One region of the Rhodomicrobium vannielii ATCC 17100 genome, then DNA from elsewhere that is predicted to be linked to it. Evidence: riboswitches for the same ligand, from Rfam matches in the RefSeq annotation. Region 1 holds a riboswitch; each other region holds the start of a gene.
The links. A riboswitch is a leader RNA that binds a small molecule or an ion and turns the genes downstream of it on or off. The one in region 1 is predicted to bind cobalamin.

Region 2: linked by a shared signal. The riboswitch ahead of RVAN_RS12610 (cysteine-rich small domain-containing protein) and the one ahead of RVAN_RS07680 (DUF1636 family protein) in region 1 are both predicted to bind cobalamin.
Region 3: linked by a shared signal. The riboswitch ahead of RVAN_RS09250 (energy-coupling factor ABC transporter permease) and the one ahead of RVAN_RS07680 (DUF1636 family protein) in region 1 are both predicted to bind cobalamin.
Region 4: linked by a shared signal. The riboswitch ahead of RVAN_RS09225 (ribonucleoside triphosphate reductase) and the one ahead of RVAN_RS07680 (DUF1636 family protein) in region 1 are both predicted to bind cobalamin.

Annotation. Positions count from the first base shown of each region.
Region 1 is NC_014664.1:1,668,166-1,670,359, forward strand. Features, by position in the region: gene RVAN_RS07675 (cobyric acid synthase) at 1-635, opposite strand, end outside; cobalamin riboswitch at 753-942, shown strand; gene RVAN_RS07680 (DUF1636 family protein) at 1,070-1,477, shown strand; gene cobW (cobalamin biosynthesis protein CobW) at 1,477-2,194, shown strand, end outside.
Region 2 is NC_014664.1:2,728,269-2,730,462, reverse strand. Features, by position in the region: gene RVAN_RS12615 (cobyric acid synthase) at 1-574, opposite strand, end outside; gene RVAN_RS12610 (cysteine-rich small domain-containing protein) at 571-915, opposite strand; cobalamin riboswitch at 1,055-1,251, opposite strand; gene gluQRS (tRNA glutamyl-Q(34) synthetase GluQRS) at 1,344-2,194, shown strand, end outside.
Region 3 is NC_014664.1:2,011,760-2,013,953, forward strand. Features, by position in the region: gene RVAN_RS09245 (short-chain fatty acyl-CoA regulator family protein) at 1-1,048, shown strand, start outside; cobalamin riboswitch at 1,146-1,358, shown strand; gene RVAN_RS09250 (energy-coupling factor ABC transporter permease) at 1,397-2,074, shown strand; gene RVAN_RS09255 (superoxide dismutase) at 2,131-2,194, opposite strand, start outside.
Region 4 is NC_014664.1:2,006,926-2,009,119, forward strand. Features, by position in the region: gene RVAN_RS09215 (MmgE/PrpD family protein) at 1-121, opposite strand, end outside; gene RVAN_RS09220 (acyl-CoA thioesterase) at 168-560, opposite strand; cobalamin riboswitch at 792-989, shown strand; gene RVAN_RS09225 (ribonucleoside triphosphate reductase) at 1,088-2,194, shown strand, end outside.

The DNA of each region.
Region 1 (2,194 bases):
AAGCGCATTCCGTCCGCGAACAGGCTCGCATCGCCGCGCATCTTGTTGACGATGAAGCCGCGGATCATGGCGGCGTCTTCCGCATCGAGCACCGCCTTGGTGCCGACAAGGCTCGCGATCACGCCGCCCCGGTCGATGTCGCCGATGAGCACCACGGGTACGTCGGCCGCCCGCGCAAAACCCATATTCGCGATGTCGTTCGCGCGGAGGTTTACTTCGGACGGTGAGCCCGCACCCTCGATCAGCACGAGGTCGCATTCCGCCTTCAGCCGCGCGAAACTTTCGAGAACCGGCGGCATCAGAGCCGCCTTGCGCGACTGATAATCGCGCGCCTCGGCCCTGCCCCAGACTTTGCCCTGCACGACGATCTGCGCGCCGGTATCGCTCTGCGGCTTCAACAGCACGGGGTTCATGTGGACGCTCGGCGCCACGCGCGCCGCACGGGCCTGAAGCATCTGCGCGCGGCCGATTTCGCCGCCGTCCGCAGTGACCCCCGCGTTGGTCGACATGTTCTGCGGCTTGAATGGGCGCACGGAAAGCCCGCGATCCGCGAGCAGACGGCACATCCCCGCCACGATCAGTGACTTGCCGACATCGGAGCCGGTTCCCTGAAACATCAGCGCGCGGGCCGTCATCGGCGGCTCGCTTTTCGGATCAAAGGGTTCGTTCCGCTCATCGCTCTCTACCAATTGCTCATGTTGGCCTTGCGCCGATAAAGCGCCGCCGATTGACTTCGTTGGCTTGACGTATCACAAATCGAGGCAGCCGACGGTCCCTTCGGGGACAAAAAGGGAATACCGGACGCGCCTGAGCGCGCGAAGCCGGAGCTGCCCCCGCAACTGTAAGCGGCGAGTCTGCGCCATGGCCACTGGACTTGTTCCGGGAAGGCGGCGCTGGCTGTGACCCGCGAGCCAGGAGACCTGCCGTCGCCTGCCCGGATCGCGTTATCGCGTTCCGATGAAGCGCCGTTCCGGGCGGGGTGTCCCGGAGCGCAAAGTCGGATGGGTGGAGTGCAGGTTCGCCCGCCGCACGCGCCGGACGGTTCGCCGTCCGCTCCCTCGGAACGAGCATGGAAGCGACATCAACCTGTGAAGCCCCGCCAGCGCGCCGCGCCACCGTCTTCGTGTGCGTGCTTTGCGGGCGCAACCCTGCCGACAAGGCCGCGCCTCCGTCCGGCCACGCACTCTATGAAGCGCTCGCCGCCGAGCACGCCGCCCGCGCTGAAATGCGCTTTCGCATCGAGCCGGCGCAATGCCTGTCGAACTGCAATCGCGGCCTTACCGTCGCCATCGCCGGGCCGGACCGCTGGACGTACATGTTCGGCGAACTGACGATCGAGGACGCGCCGGGTATCTATCGCGGCTGCATCGCCAACGCCGAAACCGAAGACGGCCTCGTGCCATGGAACGAGCGCCCCGCCTGCTTTCGCCGCGCGTTGATCGCGCGCGTGCCGCCGCTTCCCGAAAGGAGCCTTTGATGTCTCTCGCGAAAGTCCCCGTCACCATCGTCACCGGCTTCCTCGGCGCAGGCAAGACGAGCCTCGTCCGCCATCTGATCGAAAACGCGAACGGCCGCCGCCTCGCCGTGCTCGTCAACGAGTTCGGCGACATCGGCATCGATGGCGAAATCCTCAAAGGCTGCGCCGACCCTACATGCCCCGAAGACGCCATCGTGGAACTGACCAACGGCTGCCTCTGCTGCACGGTCGCGGACGAGTTCGTACCCACGATGACGGCGCTGCTGAATCGAAAGGAGCCGCCGGAACACATCCTCATCGAGACGTCCGGGCTCGCGCTGCCGAAGCCGCTGCTCAAGGCGTTCGACTGGCCCGACTTGAAAACGCGCATCACGGTTGACGGCGTCATTGCCGTCGCCGATGCCGAAGCCGTGGCGGATGGGCGTTTCGCGCCGGACCCGGCACTCGTGGCGAAGCAGCGCGCGGGCGACACGAGCATCGACCACGACACGCCGCTCGGCGAGGTGTTCGAGGATCAGGTTGCGTGCGCGGATCTCGTCATTCTGAACAAGGCCGATCTTCTGGACGAAGCGCGGCTTGCGGTCGCGCGCGAGGTGGTGTTGGCCGAAGCGCCGCGCCCTATCCCCGTAATTGCGGCAATCGAAGGCCACGTCGATCCGCGCGTGGTGTTGGGGCTTGGCGCGGCTGCGGAAGACGATCTCGACGCGCGGCCAACGC
Region 2 (2,194 bases), 1.1 Mb from region 1:
GGTGCATGTTGGTAATGTCGGAGTTGCGAAGATAGACCTCCGCACCGCTGCCCGCGCCTTCCACGATAACGAGGTCGGCTTCCGCGCGCAGCCGGTCGAGGCTGTCGATCACGGCGGGCATCATCCGCTGGCGCATGTGGTGATAAATGCGCGCGGGGCAGTTGCCGAGCACGCGTCCGCGCAGCACCACCTGCGAGCCGATATCCGTCTGCGGCTTCAGGAGCACCGGGTTCATGTGGATCGACGGCGCGGCCTTCGAGGCACGCGCTTGCATCGCCTGCGCGCGGCCGATTTCGCCATAGACGATCTCGCCACCGGGGCCGGGCGGCAGGTCGCTGTCTGCGGCGACGGCCGCGTTGTTCGACATGTTCTGCGCCTTGAACGGACGCACCACGAGACCCCGCCGCGCATAAGCCCGGCACAGCCCCGCGACGACCATGCTCTTGCCGACATCCGACGCGGTGCCCTGGATCATCAGCGAGCGCGCGCGGCGTGGCAGCCCGGCGGGCGCGGGGTTATAGGCGATGCGGGCGATGAGTTCGGCGGCCTGCGCGGGGATCGTGTCGGCGGTCATTCTTCCGTTTCGTTTTCTACCGGCGGCGCTTTCAGCCGGAATTCGCGCGTCTGATCGTGCCCGTCCCAGATCTCCGGCTTCTTCAGCCATTTCTGGATGAAGTTCCAGCTTCCGCGATGGCCGTTATGCGGCAGGGTGCAATCGGAGCAATCCTTTCGCCGCATGCCGTTCGCGTCGGTGTAGACCTTGTAAGGGCCGGGGCATTCGTAGGCGATTAGCGGGCAATAGCAAAAGAGGCAATTGAATTTGCCGCGAACGCCCTTGTGGCACGGCAGGAACGGACACGCCTCGTTGGTGAAGCCCTTGAAGCCTTCGTTTGTGGTGGTGTCTTTCGGTTCCATGCCGCGGCCTTTGCGAGTGTCATCGGAGGCGGCGGACGGCGATGACAGGCGAGCGACCGGCGACGAGGCGCGGCAGGCTAGCGCATGGCATGGCACCGTTTCGGCCCTCCGCCGATACGAAAATGCGTGTGCGCGATTTTGATAACGCGCGGCTCCGGCCGGTCTCCTGGCTTGCGGATATCGCCTCGACCGCCTTCCCGAACCGCACCGGCCCAGTGACTCTTGATCGAAGCATCCGCCTACAGTTGCGGGGGCAGCCGCGGCATGAGCGAAATTCGCCGACCGCGTTCCCGTTTCACCCGATTTTGCACGGGCACCGAAGCTCTCTTTAAAATAGGTCGAAGGCGCGCGCTGGCAAGCCCGACGAACGGCGCGGCTGCAATGCTCCACAGGCTTGCGCGGCGGCGCGGCGTGAGAGACAAAAACGCATGACCTATATCGGCCGCTTCGCACCGTCGCCCACGGGGCCCTTGCATTTCGGCTCGCTCGTTGCGGCGGTGGCGAGCTACTGCGATGCGCGCGCGGCGGGCGGTCGCTGGCTCGTGCGCATGGAAGATATCGACCCGCCGCGCGAGATGCCGGGAGCCGCGCGCCGCATCCTCGATCAGCTCGCCGCTTATGGTTTTGAGTGGGACGGCGAGGTGCTGTTCCAGTCGACGCGGCTCGATGCTTATGCCGAGGCGCTCGACGCGCTGCGGGCGAGCGGGCACATGTTCTGGTGCAATTGCTCACGCGCAGACCTAGCGCGCCTTGGAAGCGCGGTCTATCCCGGCACATGCCGCGCCTTCACCGCTCCGCGCGCGGATGCCGCCGTGCGGATCCGAGTGCCCCCCGGCACCGTGGAGTTCGCGGATCGCGTGTTCGGCTCACAGCGAGAGGATGTCGCCGAGACAGTGGGCGATTTCGTGGTGCGGCGCCGCGACGGGCTTTTCGCCTATCAGCTTGCCGTGGTCGTGGACGACGCCTTTCAGCGCGTGACCGATGTCGTGCGGGGTGCGGATCTCCTCGACAACACGGCGCGGCAGATCGTGCTACAACGGCTGCTCGGCCTGCCGACGCCGCGCTATATGCATCTGCCGCTCGCGCTTAACGCCGATGGCAGCAAGCTCTCCAAGCAAACGCACGCGCAGGAGTTGCCCACGCCCGCCGATAGCGGCCTCTTGTGGCAGGCGCTCGCCTTTCTCGGGCAGGACGTGCCGCCGGGCATGCCGCCAGTGCCATGCGCGGAGATCCTCGGCCATGGCGTCCGGCACTGGACCAGCGCCGCCGTGCCGCGCTC
Region 3 (2,194 bases), 340 kb from region 1:
GGGCCTGGGTGCTGCCGGTCTTGCAACCGTTGCGCCCATGCCGTTCGAGCAGGTGCGCGACTTCTTCTACCGCCACCACAACTACTTCGCCGAACTGGATGAGGCTGCGGAAAAGCTTTTCGCCGAGGCTGAGCTGGTCGAGGGCGAAGTCGTCGAGGGGCTTGCGCGCTATCTGGAGCAGCGGCACGGCGTCCGCATCGGCGTGAGAAAGCCCGAGGGAGAGGCTCCGAGCCGGCAGGCCAACCGCGACTATAATCCGAAGGAGCGCGTGCTTCGCCTCTCCGCGCGCCTCGATCAAGGCCAGCGCGCCTTTCAAATGGCGACGCAACTCGCGTTCCTTGAGATGGGGGAGCCGCTGAACCGGCTCGCGAGGGAAGCGGCGCTGGGCTCGCCCGCGACGCACGCGCTTGCGCGTATCGGCCTTGCCAACTATTTCGCGGCGGCCCTTCTGATGCCCTACCGCGCTTTTCTTGCTGCCGCCGAAGCCGCGCGCTACGACATCGACAGGCTCGCGGAGCAATTCGGCGTCGGCTTCGAGACGATCAGCCACCGACTTAGCTCGCTTCAGCGGCCCTCAGCGGCAGGCGTTCCCTTCTTCCTCATCCGCGTGGACCGCGCGGGAAACATCTCGAAGCGCCAGTCTGCCACCGATTTCCATTTTTCACGCGTGGGCGGCGCATGCCCGCTCTGGAATGTGTACGAGGCTTTCGCGCAGCCGGGTCGCACGTTGACACAGGTGGCGCAGATGACGGACGGACGCACCTACCTATGGATCGCCCGCGCGGTGCGGCATACGGTTGGCGGCTATGGCGAGCCGGACAAGACCTTCGCCATCGGGCTCGGCTGCGATATCCGCCACGCGCCACGGCTCGTCTATTCCAAAGGGCTCGATCTCGACGATCCCGCCGCTGCCACGCCCATTGGCGCAGGATGCAAGGTGTGCGAGCGCCCGTCCTGCCCGCAACGCGCCTTCCCGATGATCGGACGGTCGCTCGCGGTAAATGAAAATCGGAGCACTTTCCTGCCCTACGCTGGCGCGTCTGTATAACCGGACCGAGCCACGACCATGCGTGAGATCCCTCCCGGCTACTGACACTTCTCCGCAACCGTCCTCAAACAGCTTGACAGCTGTCCGTGTTCGGCGGCGTGTTGCAGGTGCGCACGGTGTTTGGATGCGTCGCATCCGAACTGAAACGGGAACGGGGAATGGTGTTGAGCCAGAGCCCCGACCGCCCCCGCGACTGTGAGCGGCGAGTAACTTTCGATGGTGCCACTGGCACGGGCTTCGGCCCAGCCGGGAAGGCGGAAGGTTGCAGCGACCCGCGAGTCAGGAGACCGGCCGAGCGCATGACATCAACCTTTCGCGCCGTCGGGTGAGACGGCAGAGGAAAAATCCATGCATATTGAACCCGGTCTCGTGGACGGCGGGAAAATCTGGCTGAGCTATGCCACGGCAGCAGGCGCTGGCGGCTATGCCCTGAAACTCGCCTATGATTCGGCGCGCGAACGCGGAGTGCTGTCTCTGCTTTCGCGGAGCGCGGCGACAACCGCCCTTGTCTTTTCATTCTTCGAGGTGCTGCCGCATTACCCGGTCGGCGTGTCGGAGGTTCATCTCATCCTCGGCTCGACGCTGTTCCTGATCTTCGGCGCCGCGCCGGCGGCGATAGGGCTCGCGCTCGGGCTCTTGGTACAGGGCCTGTTCTTTGCGCCCTTCGATCTGCCTCAGTACGGCATGAACGTGACCACGTTGCTCGTGCCTCTGTTCGGCATCAAGGCGGTGGCGGGCCGCATTATCGCGCCGCACACGCCTTATGTGGAGCTGAAATATTTGCAGGCACTGGCTCTTTCGACGACCTATCAGGCGGGCATCGTGGCATGGGTGGCCTTCTGGGCCTTCTACGGCCAGGGTTTCGGCATGGAGAATGTGACCGAGATCACCACGTTCGGCGGTGCTTACATGCTGGTCATATTGGTCGAGCCGCTGGTCGACCTCGGCGTGCTCGCCGTGGCCAAGGCCCTACACCACCTGAAAGGCAACGCCCTTCTGGAGCGCCGTCTCTTCGAAGGCGTCTGAGCCGAAAAGGAGGCGCTTTCGAGCGCCTCTTCTCCATCGGGCTTGTCCATCGCTCGCTAAATATCCAGATCCCCGGCCTTCGCGGCGGCGTATCGGTCGCCGACCGCTTTCCAGTTCACC
Region 4 (2,194 bases), 340 kb from region 1:
CGACCACGGTTGGCTCAACCGCAACCTGGTCGGCGGCGACTTCGGCGATTTTCCACGCGAGCTGTTCGGCGCGGGGCAGAGGCTCGGCGGATTTGTATGTGCGGACGGTATGCGACTTCACGGGGCAGGTTCCTCTCTTGGCGGCGGCTGGAAGTTGGATCTGGAAATCAGGGGCGGAACGCCGTGGGGCGCCCGGCTTCGTCGACAGCGACCATCTCGAACGAGCCACGCACGGCGAGGCGGCGCTCGCCCGAAAGCAGCTTCTCGGCGACCATGTCGACGTTGACGGTCATGGATGCGCGGCCGACACGCACGACGCGGGCGGAGAGCTCGACGAGTTCGCCGACCTTCACGGGCACGTGGAATTCCACCTTGTCGGATGTGGCCATCACCACGGCGCGGCGCGCGCGCCTTGTGGCAGCGACGAAGGCCGCCTTGCCCATAAGGTTCAGCGCATTGCCGCCGAACAGCGTGCCGTAGTGGTTCGCCTGCTCGGGGAAGACCATCTCCACAAAGGTGGTCGTCGCCTCGGTGGCGGCTTCATCGATAAGGGTTTGCATTCGAGCGCCCGGGGTTCGTTTCGGCTTCACAATATCCGCAACGATGAACGTGTCGTAAGGGCTGAAAATGTGGATGTTTGCGAAGGCTTCGCCGCAAATCTGCGAGCTTTGCGAATTTGCGGTTTTCGCAAACGGCGGGGGTCGCAAGCGGCAATGTTGCCCATTCCCCGCTGTTCACACGTTTGAATGAATTTTGTAGCTCCGCTCGTGACTCGACAAAGCGAATCACACCCTAAATGTGGGGGTCACGGTGCCCCGATAGCGCAAGATTCGGGAGCCAAGAGGGAAGCCGGTGCAACTCCGGCGCTGCCCCCGCAACTGTAAGCGGCGAGCCGCCGTCGATAGCGTCACTGGTGCGAAAGCGCCGGGAAGGCCAGACGGAAGCATTGACCCGCGAGCCAGGAGACCTGCCGCGACGCCGAATTAAACGTCCTCGGGCGGGGTGTCCGCAGGCCGAGCCGTAACCGGTGAGCCGGTTGCGTTCGCGTGCCTGTCGCTCCCGCCCCCATGATCCAACGGGGGTTTACTTGTCTTCCAGTCCTGACTCCACGGCGGTCGTATCCGCCGCCCGCCTGCCGCTCAGCATCGTGAAACGCTCGGGCGCGCTTGCGCCGTTCGACGCGGCGAAGATCCGCTCCGCCGTCGAGCGCGCGGGCCGCGCCACCGGCGATTTCGACGCCACCGAGGCGCATCTCCTCGCCATTCAGGCCGTGAAGGTCATTGCGCATCGCTTCGCGAGCCGGTCGCCCCACATCGAGGAAATTCAGGACATCGTCGAGCAGGTGCTCATCTCCGCGAACCACTTCGCGACCGCGCGCGCCTACATCGTCTACCGCGAGCAGCGCGCGCGCCTTCGCGCCGACCGCCACGCGGCCATCGACGTCGAAAGCTCGATGAACGAATACCTTGAGCGGGCGGACTGGCGCGTGAACGCGAACGCCAATCAGGGTTATTCGCTGGGCGGCCTGATCCTGAACGTCTCCGGCAAGGTGGTCGCGAATTACTGGCTCAGCCACGTCTACCCGCCGGAAGTCGGCCGCGCGCACCGCGATGGCGACATCCACATTCACGACCTCGACATGTTGGCGGGCTACTGCGCGGGCTGGTCGCTGCGCACGCTTTTGCAGGAAGGGCTGAACGGCGTGCCCGGCAAGGTCGAGGCCGCGCCGCCGAAGCATCTGTCGAGCGCTGTCGGGCAGATCGTGAACTTCCTCGGCACGCTTCAGAACGAGTGGGCGGGCGCGCAGGCGTTTTCCTCGTTCGATACCTACATGGCGGCGTTCATCCGCAGGGACCAACTGCCCTATCATGAGGTGCGCCAGTGCATTCAGGAGCTGATCTATAACCTCAACGTGCCGTCGCGCTGGGGCACGCAGACACCGTTCACGAACCTGACTTTCGACTGGACCTGCCCGGAAGATCTTCGCGATCAGGTGCCGGTCATCGGCGGCGTCGAGATGGATTTCACCTACGGCGATCTTCAGGCCGAGATGGATATGATCAACCGCGCCTATATGGAGGTCATGATTGCGGGCGATGCGAAGGGCCGCGTTTTCACCTTCCCCATACCGACCTACAATATCACCCCTGATTTCCCGTGGGAGAGCGAGAACGCGACACGCCTCTTCGAGATG